4 regions of the Arthrobacter rhombi genome follow, and region 2 is predicted to be linked to each of the others. Evidence: riboswitches for the same ligand, from Rfam matches in the RefSeq annotation. Region 2 holds a riboswitch; each other region holds the start of a gene.
The links. A riboswitch is a leader RNA that binds a small molecule or an ion and turns the genes downstream of it on or off. The one in region 2 is predicted to bind S-adenosylmethionine.

Region 1: linked by a shared signal. The riboswitch ahead of ABD088_RS01885 (acyl-CoA dehydrogenase family protein) and the one ahead of ABD088_RS16325 (flavin reductase family protein) in region 2 are both predicted to bind S-adenosylmethionine.
Region 3: linked by a shared signal. The riboswitch ahead of ABD088_RS10000 (hypothetical protein) and the one ahead of ABD088_RS16325 (flavin reductase family protein) in region 2 are both predicted to bind S-adenosylmethionine.
Region 4: linked by a shared signal. The riboswitch ahead of ABD088_RS13570 (bifunctional o-acetylhomoserine/o-acetylserine sulfhydrylase) and the one ahead of ABD088_RS16325 (flavin reductase family protein) in region 2 are both predicted to bind S-adenosylmethionine.

What each region holds. Positions count from the first base shown of each region.
Region 1 covers NZ_BAAAIV010000003.1:184,282-188,462, reverse strand. Annotated here, with positions in the region: gene acs (acetate--CoA ligase) at 1-1,164, opposite strand, end outside; SAM riboswitch class I at 1,511-1,609, shown strand; gene ABD088_RS01885 (acyl-CoA dehydrogenase family protein) at 1,618-2,883, shown strand; gene ABD088_RS01880 (LLM class flavin-dependent oxidoreductase) at 2,880-4,181, shown strand, end outside.
Region 2 covers NZ_BAAAIV010000025.1:129,013-133,193, reverse strand. Annotated here, with positions in the region: gene ABD088_RS16335 (DUF1801 domain-containing protein) at 170-592, shown strand; gene ABD088_RS16330 (hypothetical protein) at 671-1,117, shown strand; gene ABD088_RS16325 (flavin reductase family protein) at 1,130-1,636, opposite strand; SAM riboswitch class IV at 1,689-1,803, opposite strand; gene rplI (50S ribosomal protein L9) at 2,005-2,460, opposite strand; gene rpsR (30S ribosomal protein S18) at 2,476-2,715, opposite strand; gene ABD088_RS16310 (single-stranded DNA-binding protein) at 2,784-3,371, opposite strand; gene rpsF (30S ribosomal protein S6) at 3,413-3,718, opposite strand; gene ABD088_RS16300 (acyltransferase family protein) at 3,926-4,181, opposite strand, start outside.
Region 3 covers NZ_BAAAIV010000011.1:127,362-131,542, reverse strand. Annotated here, with positions in the region: gene ABD088_RS10010 (DNA-3-methyladenine glycosylase family protein) at 1-595, shown strand, start outside; gene ABD088_RS10005 (siderophore-interacting protein) at 657-1,523, opposite strand; SAM riboswitch class IV at 1,668-1,784, shown strand; gene ABD088_RS10000 (hypothetical protein) at 1,796-2,263, shown strand; gene ABD088_RS09995 (MGDG synthase family glycosyltransferase) at 2,520-3,983, shown strand; gene ABD088_RS09990 (beta-glucosidase family protein) at 4,049-4,181, opposite strand, start outside.
Region 4 covers NZ_BAAAIV010000015.1:80,626-84,806, reverse strand. Annotated here, with positions in the region: gene metX (homoserine O-acetyltransferase MetX) at 1-399, opposite strand, end outside; gene ABD088_RS13570 (bifunctional o-acetylhomoserine/o-acetylserine sulfhydrylase) at 453-1,805, opposite strand; SAM riboswitch class IV at 1,870-1,986, opposite strand; gene ABD088_RS13565 (VOC family protein) at 2,147-2,791, shown strand; gene ABD088_RS13560 (SGNH/GDSL hydrolase family protein) at 2,848-4,029, opposite strand; gene ABD088_RS13555 (TetR-like C-terminal domain-containing protein) at 4,026-4,181, opposite strand, start outside.

The sequences.
Region 1 (4,181 bases), on a different contig from region 2:
GGAGGAGAGATCGTAAGCGGCGGGGATGCCGTCGGGGAACCAGCCCATGAGCGAGCGGACCAGCGTGGGGGCCGTGTAGTAGCTGGTCACGCCGTACCGTTCGATGATCTCGAAGTGCCGGCCGGGGTGTGGGGCGTTGGGGACGCCCTCGTAGATGACCTGGGTGACGCCGTTGGAGAGCGGACCGTAGATCTCGTAGGTGTGGGCGGTGACCCAGGCCAGGTCGGCGGTGCACCAGTGGACGTCGTCGCCGCGGCGGGACGGATCGGGGTGGGAGAAGAGGAACTCGTGGCTCCACGAGGCCTGGGTGAGGTAGCCGCCGGTGGTGTGCACCAGCCCCTTGGGCTTGCCGGTGGTGCCGGAGGTGTACATGATGAACAGCGGCGTCTCGGCGTCGAACGCCTGGGCGGCGTGGGTGCGCGGCTGGGTCTCGACGGCCTCGTGCCACCAGAGATCCCGGCCTGCGGTCCACGCGATGTCGCTGCCGGTGCGGCGGATGACGAGAACGTGCTCGATCGCGTTGTCCCCGGCGACTGCGGCGTCCGCGTTGTCCTTCACCGGGACGGCGGTGCCCCGGCGGAACTGGCCGTCGGTGGTGACCAGCAGCTTTGCGCCGGTGTCCTCGACCCGGAACCGCAGCGCCTCGGCGGAAAAGCCACCGAAGACCAGCGAATGCACCGCACCGATGCGGGCGCAGGCCAGCGTGATGACGATGGTTTCCACCAGCACCGGCAGGTAGATGACCACGCGGTCACCCGCCCCGATGCCCAACGACGTCAGCGCGTTGGCGGCCTGGGACACGAGTTCGGTCAGCTCCGCGTAGGTGACCGTGCGGCGGTCGCCGGGTTCGCCCTCGAAGTGCAGGGCCACTTTGTCGCCGCGACCTGCCGCAACGTGGCGGTCGGCGCAGTTCACCGCGGCGTTCAGCGTCCCGCCCTCGAACCAGCGCAGCTCCGGGCCGCGGCGGGCCTGCGGATCCACGGGGGTGGCGCTGTGGATGGTGTGCCAGGGCTCGGCCCACTGCAGCCGGGCTGCGGCGGCGGCCCAGAAGTCCAGGCGTTCGGCCTCGGAGGCAAACCCGGTGTCGGGTCCGACGGCGGACGCGTCGAGGGCGACGGTGGTGGATGTGGGGGCAGTGCTCATGAAATCAGCTCCATCGGTCATGGCGGAAGCACCTGTGCCGGATGCCGCCGCACCTGGGGTGCTGCGCCGTCCGGCGTGGTTGCTGCGGCGTCACGGAGCCACGTCTCTCGGCCGCTCGGGATGGGTTCCCCTCTACTGAAGACCAGCGGGTGGGGTGCGGGCAACTTCTGCGACGCGTTGCGAAATATTTCATCAAGGGTCCTGCGGGGGTCCCGGTGGTGAATAAATCGCACCAGAAACCCCGAAATCACCGCCATTGTTCGACGTTGGGCGGTGGTGTTCCGGGGTGCCCCCGGGCTGGGAACGGGTCGTCATGCGGGGGACGGTGGTTGTCGTGGGGGTACTTCGTGTGGCCCAATGGAGGCAGTAACCATCCAGAGCGGCCGAGAGATCTGGCTCGATGACGCCGCAGCAACCCCTTCCCGTTCACCCGGGAGGAAGGTGCTCACGCCGGAACCGATGGAGTGATTGTCAATGTCCGCTGTGCCGATCGACGAGGTGGCCCCCCGCCACCTGATCAAGCTCACCCCCGGCGTCCCAGCCGATTCCCGCTACGACGAGCTCGCCGCGATCTTCCGCCCCGTATTCGCCCGGATCGCCGAGGGCGCCGCGGATCGCGATGCCGGACGGATCCTGCCCATCGAACAAGTCGGCTGGCTGAACCAGGCACGGTTCGGTGCCCTGCGGGTACCCCGCGCGGCCGGCGGATTCGGGGCCACCCTGGTGGACTCCTTCCGCCTGCTGATCGAACTCGGGGAGGCTGATTCACAGATCGCCCAGCTGCTGCGTTCGCACATCGGCTTCGTTGAATCCGTGCTGCTGCTCGAGGACGAGTCGGTGAAGGCCCGCTGGTTTGCGCGCTTCGTCACGGGCCAGATCGTCGGCAACGCCTACACCGAACGCGGCGGCAACGACCTGGGCCAGCTCAACACCGTCGTCGAGTCGACCGGCACCGGATGGCTGCTCACGGGGGAGAAGTACTACTGCACCGGAACGATCTTCGCCGACTGGGTCGCGGTCACCGCGACCGCTCCCGGAGTGCCCGGCCGGCACATCGCCGTGGTGTCCACCCGGCATTCGGCAGTGCGGATCTACGACGACTGGGACGGCTTCGGCCAGCAGCTCACCGGCACCGGCTCGACGACCTTTGAGCGGGTCCCCGTCGACACCCTGCTGGATCCGGCGGTCCTGGAGATCCACCCGGAGTCGGCCATCTTCCAGCTGGTCCTGCTCGCCGTCCAGGCCGGAATCGCCCGCGCCGTGCTCGCCGATGCGCGGGCCCACACCCAACTGCGCACCCGGGCGTTCAGCACCGGGACCGGGGTGGCCTCGCGGCGTGAACCCCAGGTGCTGCAGGTCATCGGGGAGATCTCCGCGACGACGTTCGCCGTGGATGCGATCGTGCTGGCCGCCACCGCCGAGCTCGAGGAGGCCATCGGCCAACCCGGTCTGAGCGCCGCCGAGCAGTATGCGGTCTGCGAGCTCGCGGCCAACCGCGCCCAGTCCGCCGTGCAGCCGCTGGTCCTGCAGGCTGCCACCTCGCTCTTCGACGGGCTCGGTGCCTCCTCGACCTCCACCCGCTGCAACCTCGACCGCCACTGGCGCAACGCGCGCACCGTGGCCACCCACAACCCCGCCATGTACAAGTCCCGCATCGTCGGCGACTACGAGGTCAACGCCACGGCCCCGCGCAAGCTCAGCGCCGTCGGCGACCTCAGGACCCCCGAAGGAGAACAATGAGCACCACACCGGCACGCCGCCACGTCCGCCTCAACGCATTCGACATGAACTGCGTGGTCCACCAGTCGCCCGGCCTCTGGCGCCACCCGCAGGACCAGGCCTGGCGCTACAAGGAGCTCGGCTACTGGACCGAACTGGCCAAGACACTGGAGAAGGGCCTGTTCGACGGCATCTTCATCGCCGACGTGCTGGGCACCTACGACGTCTACGGCTCCACCAACACCACGCCGCTCTCCGCCGGCGCGCAGGTCCCGGTCAACGACCCGTTCCTGCTGGTCTCCGCCATGGCAGCGGTCACCGAGAACCTGGGCTTCGGCGTCACCGCCGGAACCGCGTACGAGCACCCGTACCCGTTCGCCCGCCGCCTGGCGACCCTGGACCACCTGACCAACGGCCGCATCGGCTGGAACGTCGTCACCGGCTACCTGCCCTCCGCCGCCCGCAACATGGGCCAGGAAGACCAGATGGAACATGACGAGCGCTACGACCACGCCGACGAGTACCTCGAAGTCGTCTACAAGCTGCTCGAGGGCTCCTGGGAAGATGACGCCGTCATCCGCGACCGTGAGTCCGGCGTCTACACTGACCCGTCCAAGGTCCACGAGATCGGCCACGAGGGCAAGTACTTCAAGGTCCCGGGCATCGCCATCACCGAACCCTCGGTGCAGCGCACGCCGGTCATCTACCAGGCAGGTGCCTCCAAGCGCGGCCTGGAGTTCGCCGGTGAGAACGCCGAATCGGTCTTCGTGAACAGCCCCACCAAGGAGCTGCTGGTCGAATCGGTGCAGAAGATCCGCGCCAATGCCGTGGCCGCCGGACGCGATGCCCATGACGTGAAGATCTACACCATGCAGACCATCATCACCGGTGCCACCACCGAGGAGGCCCAGGCCAAGTACGCGGACTACGCCTCCTACACCGACCTGGACGGCGCCCTGGCCCTGCTCTCCGGCTGGACCGGCATCGACATGTCCCAGTACGACCTCGATGACGTCATCGGCGAGGATGTGCAATCCAACGCCATCCAGTCCTCGGTCGAGACCTTCAAGAAGGCCTCCGGCGACGACGGCAAGCCGTGGACCATCCGCCAGCTCGCCGAATGGATCGGCGTCGGCGGGTTCGGTCCGGTGACCGTGGGCAGCGGCGCGGAAGTCGCGGCCAAGCTCGTCGAATGGGTCGAGGACACCGACGTCGACGGGTTCAACCTGGCCTACGCCATCACCCCGGGCACGTTCGAGGACGTCGTGGAACATGTCATCCCCGAGCTGCAGAAACTTGGCGCCTACCCCACCGAATAC
Region 2 (4,181 bases):
TGCTTTGAGGTTGCCAAGCAGCCGACAAGCGTGTAGGGCATCGTTATCCACAAGCTGCGGCTTCTTATCCACAGACACGCCGCTCCCTGTGGGTGACTTGACTTCCGGGGTCCACGGCAGGGAGTGTCCCCGCATTGCAGCCGTTTCATGGTGCTGCGATACTGTCGCCATGTCAGAGGCGAAGACCCGGCCAACGGACCTGGATCCACTCGAATTCATCGGTGCCATCGGGCACACCATACGGCGCACCGATGGGCTGCGGGTCCTGGAGATGATGCAGGAGGCCAGCGGCGAACCCCCGGTGATGTGGGGGCCGAGCATTGTCGGTTTTGGGAGCTACCACTACCGCTACCCGACCGGACGCGAAGGCGACGCAGCAGCCATCGGCTTTTCCCCCCGCAAGGCAGCGATCTCCCTCTACGGGCTGACCGCCGGCCCCGAGGCCGTAGATCTGCTGCCCCGGCTCGGCAACCACCGGGTGGGCGCCTCATGCCTGTACGTCACGCGGCTCGCCGACGTCGACGCGGACGTGCTCCGCCAGCTCATGGCATCGGGTTACCACCATGCGACCACCGAGCTCCACCAACCCTGAACCCGCACCCCGGCCCCAGCGGTGGCATGATGGAGACCAGTCCACCGTGCCGCGGTGGCAAGTACCCCAGGAGTGGACATGTTGGACGTCAACGGTGGGACACTACTCGTCCTCGTCATCACAGTGGTCGCGGTCCTCGCGGTGTTTGGCGCTCTCTCCTGGGTCTTCACGACACGTCCGGGCGGTCAGGTCAATGAAGCGGACCGCTATATCGCCCGCCTGAACGCCACCGCTGCCCGCCAACAGCAGCTGGATACACAGAAGGCAGAGAAGATCAGGGCCGCGACCACCGCGCGTGCCGCCAAGGCCGCAAGCACCTCCCCGGGTCGGACCGGGCAGAGCACGGGCGTCGGGCATCCTGAGCCGGCAGGCGCCACCGCTGCCCCGGGGAACCCGGATTATGAACGGGTCCTGCAGTTGGTGCGCAGTGGCAACCCCATCGCAGCCATCAAAAAGGTCAGGCAGGACACCGGAATCGGACTGGTCGAAGCCAAGCAGTACGTGGACTCACTGCGGGGCAAGTAGCTCCGGGACTCTTTAGGCGAAGGCTTCGGCCTTCAAGGTACGGAAGGCCGATCCGTGGAAGACCAACGGCGCGTGCACTCCGTCGTGGGTGGCGTGCCCATGGACGCGCAACAGAACCACCTGGTGGTCTCCGGCGGGGATCTCCTGTTCGACGCTGCAATCGAGCCACAGGGCAGCTTCGTGGAGGAACAGCGCACCGTCGTCTGTTGAATCGAGGCGCAGTCCGGCGAACCGGTCCCCGGTCTTCGAGGCAATCTGTCGGCAGACCCCGTCGTGGGCCTCGCCCAGCACCGAGACGCCGATCCGGCCCGCCGCCCGGACGAGGGGCCACGTGCGCGAGGTGTTCTGCACCGCGAACATCACCAGCGGCGGGTCCATGGAGACCCCCACGGTGAACGATGAGGCGACGATGCCCTGGGGCTCGCCGTCGATGATGGCGCAAAGCGCCGCAATACCCGAGGGGTGCTGGGCAAAGGCCTGGCGTAGGGCGTCGGGCTGAAGATCGGTGGACAGTGTCATCTGTGCTACCTCCGGCGTAGGGCACATCACCCGGGCCGGAGCCCCGTTGGATGTGCGGTACTTGCCGCCCGGGGACCCAGACGGCCGAATCATCACCTGGAGCACCCCACTACCGTGAGAGGGTTGCCGGCCAACGAGCCAGGGCTTATATGTTGACGCTCTTGATTCACTAACTACGCTATGCGCGCGGGTCCACGCCCGTCAAAGGTCGACGAAACATTTCGCAAGGTGTCGTCGATCCTGTCCGCACATGCCGCCCCGGTTCCCGTGTTAACGCACCGAGGGACCCCGCGCTTTTCAGCGCGGGGTCCCTCGGTGCACGATCTCCGGTTCGAGCCCTCTAGGCGGCCACCGGTGACACGTGGTGGCTACTTCTTCGCGGCAACGACCTGCAGGTCGATGGTCGCGGAGACGTCCTCGTGCAGACGGACAGTCGCCTGGTAGTTGCCCGTCGACTTGATGTGCTCGGGGATTTCCACCGTGCGCTTGTCGATCGAGCCAAGGCCTGCGGCCTCGACTGCGTTGGCGATGTCAACGGTCTTGACGGTGCCGAACAGGCGTCCGCCCTGGCCCGCCTTGACGGTGATCTTGACCGGCTGGGAACCCAGCTTGGTGGCCAGTGCCTGGGCATCCTCGTGGGATGCGACGGCGCGGGCGGTGCGGGCGGCCTTGATGGACTCGACCTGCTTTTCGCCACCCTTGGTCCAGGTCAGCGCGAAGCCGCGGGGCAGAAGGTAGTTACGTGCGTAACCGTCCTTCACCTCGACTACTTCGCCGGCGGTGCCGAGACCGGTAACTTCGTGGGTCAGAATGAGCTTTGCCATGTGATTATCCCTTCCTTAGCCGCGGCCAGCGCCGGAGTAAGGCAGCAGGGCAACTTCGCGCGCGTTCTTGATGGCCTGGGCGATCTTGCGCTGCTCCTGGACGGAGACGCCTGTCACGCGACGGGCACGGATCTTTCCGCGGTCGGAGATGAACTTGCGCAGCAATGCGACGTCCTTGTAGTCGATGACGGTGATGTCAGCGGCCTTCAAGGGGTTGGACTTTGGTTTGGGCTTACGGAGTTCAGCCTTAGCCATCGTGGAGCTCCTTTATCTAGTGGAGCCCGCAGAATTCTTCTGCGGGATGGTGAATAAGTGGTGGTGCTTTAGAAAGGCGGTTCGTCGGAGCCGCCGGAGTTGCCCCATCCCCCGCTATTGGAGGAGGAGGAAGAGGACCAGGGGTCCTCGGCCGGAGCATTCCAGGAGCCGCCGCTGTTTCCGCCGGAGTTGCCTCCGCCGAATCCACCGTTGCCACCCTGGTTGCCGCCGCCGCCGCCGAAGTTGCCTCCGGCATTGCCGCCGCCGAATCCACCGCCACCCGAGTTGTTGCGTTGGGTGCGGGTGACCTTGGCGGAGGCGTAACGCAGCGAGGGACCGATTTCGTCGGCCTCCAGCTCCATGACGGTGCGCTTCTCGCCTTCCTTGGTTTCGAAGGAACGCGACTTCAGCCGACCCTGGGCGATGACTCGCATGCCCTTGGTCAGCGTTTCGGCGACATTCTCGGCAGCCTCACGCCACACCGACGCACGGAGGAACAGCGTTTCGCCGTCCTTCCACTCGTTGGTCTGGCGGTCGAAGGTCCGAGGGGTCGAGGCGATGGTGAAGTTCGCCACCGCCGAGCCCGACGGGGTGAAACGCAGTTCCGGATCAGCGGTGAGATTTCCGATGACCGTGATGACGGTTTCGCCTGCCATGGTGCCTCCTAGAGTCGGTTTCTACGAATGATCGCGGCAGACTACTCTGCTGCGACCTTCTGGTCTTCCGGACGGGTGATCTTGGTGCGCAGGATCGTCTCATTGAGCGACAGCTGGCGGTCAAGTTCCGCGGAAGTGGCCGGGGTAGCGGTGAAGGTAACCACCGCGTAGATGGCTTCTGCCTTCTTCTTGATTTCGTAGGCCAACCGGCGGCGGCCCCAGATATCAACGTTGTCGACGGTGCCACCGTCGTTGCGGACGACATCAAGGAACTTGCCGAGAGTCGGTTCCACGGTACGTTCGTCGACCTCGGGGTCGATCAGTACCATCAGTTCGTATGCACGCATGTGAACCCACCTCCTTTGGGCTAAACGGTCACGGTCTTTCCGTAACAGGAGGGTCTGTGCGTTGGCTGCGGTCGCTTCAGGGATCAGAAACGACACAAACAGCCTGAGCCATCCTACCCGATGCCAGTTCACCAACCCTAACCGGCAACGTGCAGCCAGAGGAGGGGCAGCGGGCAGCTGTGGACTGGCTCCCCGGTGTCAGGCCGGTTAGTGGTCCAGTCCCGCCTGTTCGGCCAGGCCGTTCCCGCGCAGCGCCCGGGACATCCGTTCCTCGAAGGTGGGGGCGATGGTGGCCATGTAGGTGTCCGAGATGTGGTTCTGGTCGCGGTAGACCAGGACGTTGCCCACCACTGCGGGGCAGAGCTTCTTCGTGCAGAACTGGTCGGTGAAGTCCAGGAGGTCCAAGCGCGGATCCTTGGCCTGGGCTGCGGCGATCCAGTCGTCGTTGGACAGCGCTTCTTCC
Region 3 (4,181 bases), on a different contig from region 2:
TGACGACCTGACGCCCGTGAACGCCCACCTCTCGCGCGATCCCCTGCTCGCGCCGCTGGTCACCCGGCGCCCGGCGCTGCGGCGGATCGGCTACCCCGATCCCTTCGAGGCAGCGGCGACGACCGTGTTGGGCCAGCAGGTCTCCGTGGCAGCCATGCGGACCTTCGCCGGCCGTCTCGTTACCGGGTACGGCGGCACTCCGGTGGCCGGGATGAAGCTGTTCCCGGCGGCGGACGTCGTCGCGCGGATTCCCGCAGCTGAACTGCAGGCGGCGATCGGGCTGACACACGCCCGTACCCGCACCTTGCTGGCCGTGGCCGACGCCTTCAGCCACGCCGGCGCGCAACCGGCCGGCGCGTTCCCGCTCACCCGCGACGAGCTGCTGGCGCTTCCGGGCATCGGCCCCTGGAGCGCAGACTACCTGGACGTGCGGGCCCGGCTGGATCCCGATGCGTTCACCCCCGGAGACCTGGTGTTGCGCCGGGCGCTGGGGCGGATCAGTGCCCGGGAGTCAGCGGACCGGGCGGAAGCGTGGCGCCCCTACCGGGCGCACGCTCTGTTCCACCTGTGGAGCCAGGAAGCGTACGACAGGTAGGCGCCGCCGTCGTGCTGGATCCCGCAGCCCGAAGCCATCCGGGGATCCGGTAGACCCGGGCTCAGCCGCGGACTGCGGTCTGGATCCCTGGTTCGTCGGGGAAGATCTGCCCGATGGGTTCGCGCTTCTCCGCCTGGAACGTCTCCTCGGCCCTGCCGAACGCCCAGTAGGCGGAGAGCGAGAGCGCCTTGCGGTCCACTCCCTTTTCATCCGCGAGGTAGCGGCGCAGCGCCTTGACCATCTCGCGCTCACCGTGGGCGAAGACCTGCACGTCGCCCTCGCGCCAGGTGCCGGCCATGACGGCTGCGGCCAGCCGGGTGCTCTCCGGGGTGAACGGGCCACCGCGGTGCAACCAGTGCACGTTCATGCCCTTGGGGGCCTTGAACTTGATCTCGTCCTTCTCCTCGGCGACCTCGACGTAGACCTCGCCGACCGCGGAGCGGTCCATGGCCTCCAGGGCGGCGGCGATGGCCGGCAGCGCCGATTCGTCACCGGCGAGCAGGTGCCAGTCAGCCTCCGGGGAGGGGACATACATCCCGCCGGGGCCTGAAAAGCAGACCAGGTCCCCGGGCTTGGCGTGGTTGGCCCACGGCCCGGCGATGCCGTCCTCGCCGTGCACGACGAAGTCGATCTGCAGGGTCCCGGCCGCCTCGTTGACGCTGCGCACCGTGTAGGTACGCCGCACCGGCATCCGCTCGGGCGGCAGCACGGCGCGCAGTTCCTCCAGGTCATAGGGCGGGGTGAGGCCCAGGGCGGGATCGGCGAACAGCAGCTTGACGTACTTGTCGGTGGCTTCCTTGTTGCGGAAGGCGGCGAAGCCCTCCCCACCCAGGGTCAGGCGGACCATGTGCTTGCCGATCTTGCGTCGGGTCACCACCTCCAGCACCACCAGCGGGCGCGGCGGCCGGGCGGCTGCGGGGACGGTCATTGTCGGATCACTCCTTCGGGGGCCGGGCACAACCCGGCAAAGGTCTTTTCCCCATCCCATCCCACGTGGAAGCCCAACGCAAACCGGCTACGCCACGGGCGAAGAAGTTACCCCGCGTCTCGCATCCGCTAGGCTGGGTTCCAGCTTCACGAGATGCGGCCATGCACGGGCTCCGACCCGGCCGCACACCAACCCCATGCTTCACGGGTGGTTCGGATGACGAAGCGGCCCGGCACGCACGGTGTCGGGCAAGAGCACGCGAAAGGCAACCCATGGGCCATCTGTCCACCCACCGTCCCGCTTCCGACTGCCACTCCGGCACCCCGGGGCACCGTCCCGCGTTCGGAACGGCCCACCCCGAACTGCTGGCCGACGCCGCCGCCTGGGTTCCGGTCACCGTCTTCGTCGATCCCCCCACCCAGTCGCTCACCCTGGCCTGCCCCACCGGGGTGCGCTGGCGCGGCCACTACCACGGGGTGGCCGAGCTGGCCGCCGCGTTGCGCTGTACGCTCCCGGTTCCCGGGCACGACGACGGTGCCGGGCTGCCGCTGGTGGGCGCGGTGACCTGCCACTGGCATCCGGGCGCACGGCTCCTGGCCGTACCGGCCGATCCGCAGCGCAGCGCCGGACGGGCCTACGTGCAGCTGGCAGCCCGGCCGTTGAAACCGTGCCAGTTGGAGCACGATGAGCAGCTGGCCGCACAGTTCGCCGCGGTTACCGGAACACCGGTGCGCCGATGAACTCCTCCAGCTTGGCTCCGTGAGGGGGCTAGCTATCGAAAAGTCCGACGCCGACCGTTATGGCGTCGCCGATTGAGAGGGCGACGGCGCAAGCTCCGTGGCCCTGATGCCCAGGCTGGGCTGACGTGAACGGTGGCAGGTCCATGGTGCAGACCCAGCCACGTCGCTCAAGTCCTCCTGGCCCTGTCGCGAAGAAAAAGTATCCGCCAGTAGATGTGGATCCGTGGGAGACGATGCGGTCCGCTACTCTTTCCTCATGCGTAAGACGCCGGCACGGGGCTCCAACACCGCCGGAGGTGAGCGCGTGATGATCCTGTCCGCAGGGGTGGGATCGGGGCATAACAGCGCCGCGGCGGCGGTACAGCAGGCGTGCTCCGCGCGCGCCGACATTTCCGAGGTGCAGGTGCTGGACGTCCTGCAGGTCAGTAGCGCGCTCTACCGAGACGTGTTGGGGAAGGGGTACTTCGTTCTGGTCGAGGGCCTGCCGTGGCTGGTCGAGTGGGGCTACGACGCCAGTGACCCGCCGTTCCGGCGCCGAGGCCCGATCGACCCCTGGACTCGGGTGAATGCCTTTCCGGTGGTCCGTGCGATCAAACGGTTCCGACCGACGGCGATCGTGTGTACGCACTTCCTGCCGGCCCAGCTGCTGGCAACCCTGCTCCTTCGGGGCGTGATCGACGCCAAGACGGCTGTCGTCACGACGGACTACGACTTCCAAGGCCTGTGGCTGACGAGCGCGTTCCACCAGCTCTTCGTGGCCAGGGAAGAGGCGAGGATCGAGCTGACCGCGCTTGGTCTGCCTACCGACCGCATCGCGGCCACGGGGATCCCCATCGCGGTGAAGCCGGACACCACGCCCGCGCGCGATGCCAACGAGCCCCCGATGCTGTTGATCTCCGCGGGCGCCAAAGGCGGTGACTACGCCGCCGCAGTTGTGCAGCAGACGCTGCATATGCGGTCCGCATTCACGGCCACGGTCGTGTGTGGACACGATGACGCGCTGCGTCGGCGCATCGAGCAGCTGGTGGAGCCTGCCGGCGACCGTTACCGCGTGATTGGCTTCACGGACAAGATGCCGGAGCTGCTGCGTCGCGCCGACCTGTTCGTGGGCAAACCGGGCGGGTTGACGGCGTCGGAATGCATGGCCGCGGGGCTGCCCATGGTGTTGGTGAACCCCATCCCGGGCCAGGAGGTCCGAAACGGCGACTACCTGATGGAGCAGGGGGCCGCCGTGCGCTGCAACACCACCGCCACGATCGGCTGGAAGATCGACGGGGTCCTCCGTGAGCCGGGCCGCCTGCGGCGGATGCAGGCGGCGGCGCGGAAAGCCGGTCGTCCGGATGCAGCGGCGGACGTGCTGGCTGGCCTGCTGGAGGGTCCGTCCCGTCCTCTGGTCGTGACACGCGCGGCGCAGAGGACGATCCTCGCCACGAGTGAGCAGCACCTCGTCGCGTCCGACCTGAGGGGACCCTCCTCACTGCTCCGCCTGGTCGACCAGGCGGTGGGTAGTACGGTCGCCCTGCTGCGTGCAGAGGAGCTGGGCGATCTGGAGAAGCGGTATGCGACTCCGAACGGGGGCATGGTTCTGCGGCGCGACCCGGCGTCCATGTCGCTCCGTTGGGAGCCACGCCGGTTGCTCCGCACCATGCTGCGCGGTGACGACGTACTGCCCGTCCGCATCGAAGGGCAGTCGGCACCGTTGCCGCCCCTCCCCGAGTGACCGGGACGCGCGCGACCCATGTCGGGCGCACGCCGGCGGGCCATCCGAGGCGCCTTCTTCGCCGGTCATCCCCCTGCGCGTCGTAACGCACCAGCACCCGCCCAGCTCGCGGGGCTGTGTTGGGCGGCGAGCAGGGCCCAGTCGCCCGCGCGGGGCGACCAGCGCCGTGTCGCCGGATCTCGCTGCAGCGTGGGCCCC
Region 4 (4,181 bases), on a different contig from region 2:
GATGCCGAGGTAGTCGGCCAGTCGTGCCTCGGTGCGCACCGAATCCCTCACGGTTGTGAACGGGAAGCGCGATCCCCACGGCTGCCCGTCCGGGTCGGGGCTGGCCGGGCCGGTTGACCCGTAGCAGCCGCCGACCATGTTCGGCGCGACCACGAAGAACCGGTCGGTGTCGATGGTCTTGCCGGGCCCGACGAACCCGTCCCACCACCCGTCCTCCCGGCCGTGGCCGCGGGAGACATGGGTGTCCCCGGTCAGCGCGTGCAGCAGCAGGACCGCGTTGGAGGCGTCGGCGTTCAGCGTCCCCCAGGTCTCGTAGCCGATCATCACTTCGGGCAGCCAGCCGCCCGTCTCGAACCGGTAGCCACCGATCGGGACGCACTTCAGGATGCCGTCGCGGATGACCGGCGTACTGCCGGTGCGCAGCTGTCCCCTCACGTTGTCGACGCCCTGGGTCACCGGGCGGCCTGGGATTCCCCGCCGGCGGGCACTGCGGTGGCGGTGGCGGCGTCGAACCCGAGCTCCAGGTCAGCGATGATGTCGTCTATGTGCTCGATGCCCACGGAGAGGCGGACCAGTCCCGGGCTCACCCCTGCGGCGACCTGCTCGGCCTCGCTGAGTTGGGAGTGGGTGGTGGAGGCCGGGTGGATGACCAGCGAGCGGACATCGCCGATGTTCGCGACGTTGGAGTGCAGTTCTAAACCGTCGACGAAGGCACGCCCGGCGGCCTCGCCACCGGCGATCTCGAAGGCCAGGACCGCACCAGTGCCGCGGGGCCCGTACGTGCGGCCGCGGTCATGCCAGCGGCTGGAGGCCAGCCCGGCGAAGGCCACGGATTCGACCTGGGCGTGGGCCTCGAGCCATTCGGCGACCTTCTGCGCGTTTTCCACGTGGCGTTCCATCCGCAGGCTCAGGGTTTCCAGGCCCTGCGCGATGAGGAATGCGTTGAAGGGGGCGACGGCGGAGCCCAGGTCGCGCAGCAACTGCACGCGCGCCTTGAGGATGTACGCCAGGTTGGCGCCCAGTGCTCCGTTGACGCCGAGGTCGCGGGCGAAGACCAGTCCGTTGTAGGACTCGTCGGGGGTGTTGAAGCCGGGGAACTTGTCGGGATCCTGCGCGAAGTCGAACGTGCCCGAGTCCACGATGACCCCGGCGACGGCGGTGCCGTGGCCACCGAGGTACTTGGTGGCCGAGTGCACCACGATGTCGGCGCCCCATTCGAACGGGCGGATCAGGTACGGGGTGGCCAGGGTGTTGTCCACGATCAGCGGAACGCCGGCGGCGTGGGCCACCTCGCTGACACCCTCGATGTCCAGCACGTCCTGGCGCGGGTTGGAGACCACCTCGCCGAAGAAGGCCTTCGTGTTCGGTTGCACGGCGGCACGCCACTCGTCGATGTTGTCCGGGTCGGCCACGAATGTGACCTCGATGCCCAGCCGGCGCAGCGTGTGCTTGAGCAGGTTCTGCGTTCCGCCGTAGAGGCTCGGGCTGGCCACGATGTGGTCACCCGTTCCGGCGACGTTGAGGATCGAGAAGGTGGTGGCCGCCTGCCCGGAGGCCAGCAGCAGTGCGCCGACGCCGCCCTCGAGGTCGGCGATGCGGTTCTCCACCGCTTCCTGCGTGGGGTTGCCGATGCGCGTGTAGATCGGCTCCAGTTCCTGCAGGGCGAACCGTGCGGCCGCACTCTCGGCACTCGGGAAGACGAACGACGTCGTCTGGTAGATCGGCAGTGCCCGGGCCCCGGTGGCCGGATCGGGGGTCTGGCCTGCGTGGACCTGGCGGGTTTCAAAAGACCATGATGCGGACATGTGTTGTCCCCTTCTACTGCTCAGGGGTCCCTGTTCCGCGCCACCCCGTGGGGTGCCGGGAGGTGACCCGCGCTTGCCCGTTCTCCAGCTGGAGGCGGACCTGGTCTTCACCCGGGGCACCCCACCGCGAGTGGAGGGTTGCCGGCCAGCAAACCGGGGTTTTGCGCTGGCACTCATGACCTGCATCCAGTGTTCTAGATCCCCCGCGGTCCCGCAACCCATGGGCACCCAATATGACGGCGTGCGCAACAATCGCCGGCAGCGCGGGACGGTGGACGCAGGCCGAATGACTTAGGTGACCCTAAGTCGAGACACACCTCACAAAGTGCCATCATGAACGCATGATGAGGTTGGATCACGTTTCATACGCATGCGGACCAGACGGGCTGGCCGCCACGGCCTCCCGTGTAGCCAAGACCCTGGGGATCGAGTCGGTCAAGGGCGGCATCCATCCCCGATTCGGGACCAGGAACGTCATTTTCCCGTTGCAGAACACGCAGTACCTGGAGGTCGTGGAGGTCCTGGACCACCCGGCCTCGGACAAGGCCCCGTTCGGGCAGGCGGTGCGCGCCCGCTCCGAGATGGGCGGCGGCTGGATGGGCTGGTGTGTCTGCGTCGACGACCTGGCACCGTTCGAGGAACGCCTGGGCCGCTCCTCCGTTCCGGGTAACCGCAAGTTCCCCGACGGCCAGGAACTGACCTGGCAGCAGATCGGCATCAAGGGCCTGATCGCCGACCCGCAGGTGCCCTACATGCTGCGGTGGGACGACGGCACCGAGCACCTGCACCCGTCCAAGGCGCTGGAGCCCACCAGCCGCATCTCCGGCATCACCATCGCCGGTTCGGTCGAGCGGGTGCGCGAGTGGCTGGGCACCCCGGCCGCGTCGCCGCTGGAGGATGTCGACGTCGAATGGGAGGCGCCCAACGGCACCCCGGGCATCATGTCCGTGACCTTCGAGACCCCGCAGGGAACCATCACCCTCTGATCCGTTTCCGGAACTGCATTTCATGAACGACGGCGGCCCGCGGGCCGCCGTCGTTGTCATTCCCCGGGTTCCGCCTGGTGCGGGCGGACCACGGCGCCGAACGGGCCCGTGGCCGCGAAGGCGTGGTCGGCGAACCGTTCACCGATGAGCCGGTGGGTGGCCGTATCGGGGTGCAGGTTGTCGGGCAATGGGGCGTCGGCGGCATCGGCTTCCCCGTAGAGTTCCAGCCCGTCGAGGAAGTGCAAGTTGGCGTCGTCAGCGCGGCGCTCCATCAGCGAGCGCATTTCCCGGCGGATCACCTGCAACGTCAACCGCCCCAGCGCCTCGTCCCCGGTGGTGCCGGTGGCGATGAACTTCACCTGCTCCGTGCCCATGCTGGCCGGGTCGAATCCCCCGGGACCCGGGGTGTCCTCATGGATCCCGCAGAAGATCGGGGATACCAGCACGATCGGCGTCGTGGGATGCCCGTCGCGGATGGTGTCCAGGAACCCGTGGATCGCCGGGACCAGGGCGCGCACCCGCATCCCGTCCAGGTTCACGATGTTGATGCCCAGCTTGATGCTGATGACGTCCGCCGGCGCATCGCGGATGACCCGCGCGATGAAGGGATCGACGAAGCAGCTGCCCCCGAGCCCGAGGTTGCGCAGCTCGACGTTCCCCCGCCGGGCGGCCAGCGCCGGCCAAATCGCGCTCGGGGAGGCGGCATTGGACCCCTGACTGATGGAGCTGCCGTGGTGGACCCACAGCGGCTTCGTCTGTTCCAAGGGCTCGAGCGGGGCATCGGAGGCCAGGCTGACCAGTTCCAGGGATTCGTTGTGCGGCAGGAAGAACTCCACGGCCTTGGACGTCGCGGCCAGTCCCTCGACGACGGTGGTGTGGGAGGGGCCGGGGACCTGCCGCATGGAGCCGGTCGTGAGATCGATTTCGGTGGCGTCGCCTCCCGTGAGTTCATCGCCCAGCTGCAGCTCGCCATCCACGCAGACGTCGATGCGTCCCCGCGGCCGGTGGGTGCCGAGGTAGAGGACCGGCGAGGGATGCGATACGAGTTCGATCCGTGTCGCGGTGGTCCGCACGGCGATCCTGACTCCGGAGGGCTGGGCTTCCATGGCCAGCAGCTGGGGATCCGGGAACTGCTGGCGGACCCAGCCGGGCAGCCGGTGGAGTCGTACGCCGTGGGATCCGTCCTCCAGTTCCGCGGCGCCGCGGATGATGTCCTGCGTCAGGGGTGTGGTGATCATGCTGGCGTTTCTCCTTCGAGGGCGGTGGCCCAGGTCTGTAGTGCGCGGTCAAGGGCGGACAGGGTGCGCCGCCAGGACGAATCGGTGGGATCACTGCGGTGCTCGAAGGAGCCGGCCTTCTCCAACGCCAGGTAGCCGTTGAGCGTGGCGCC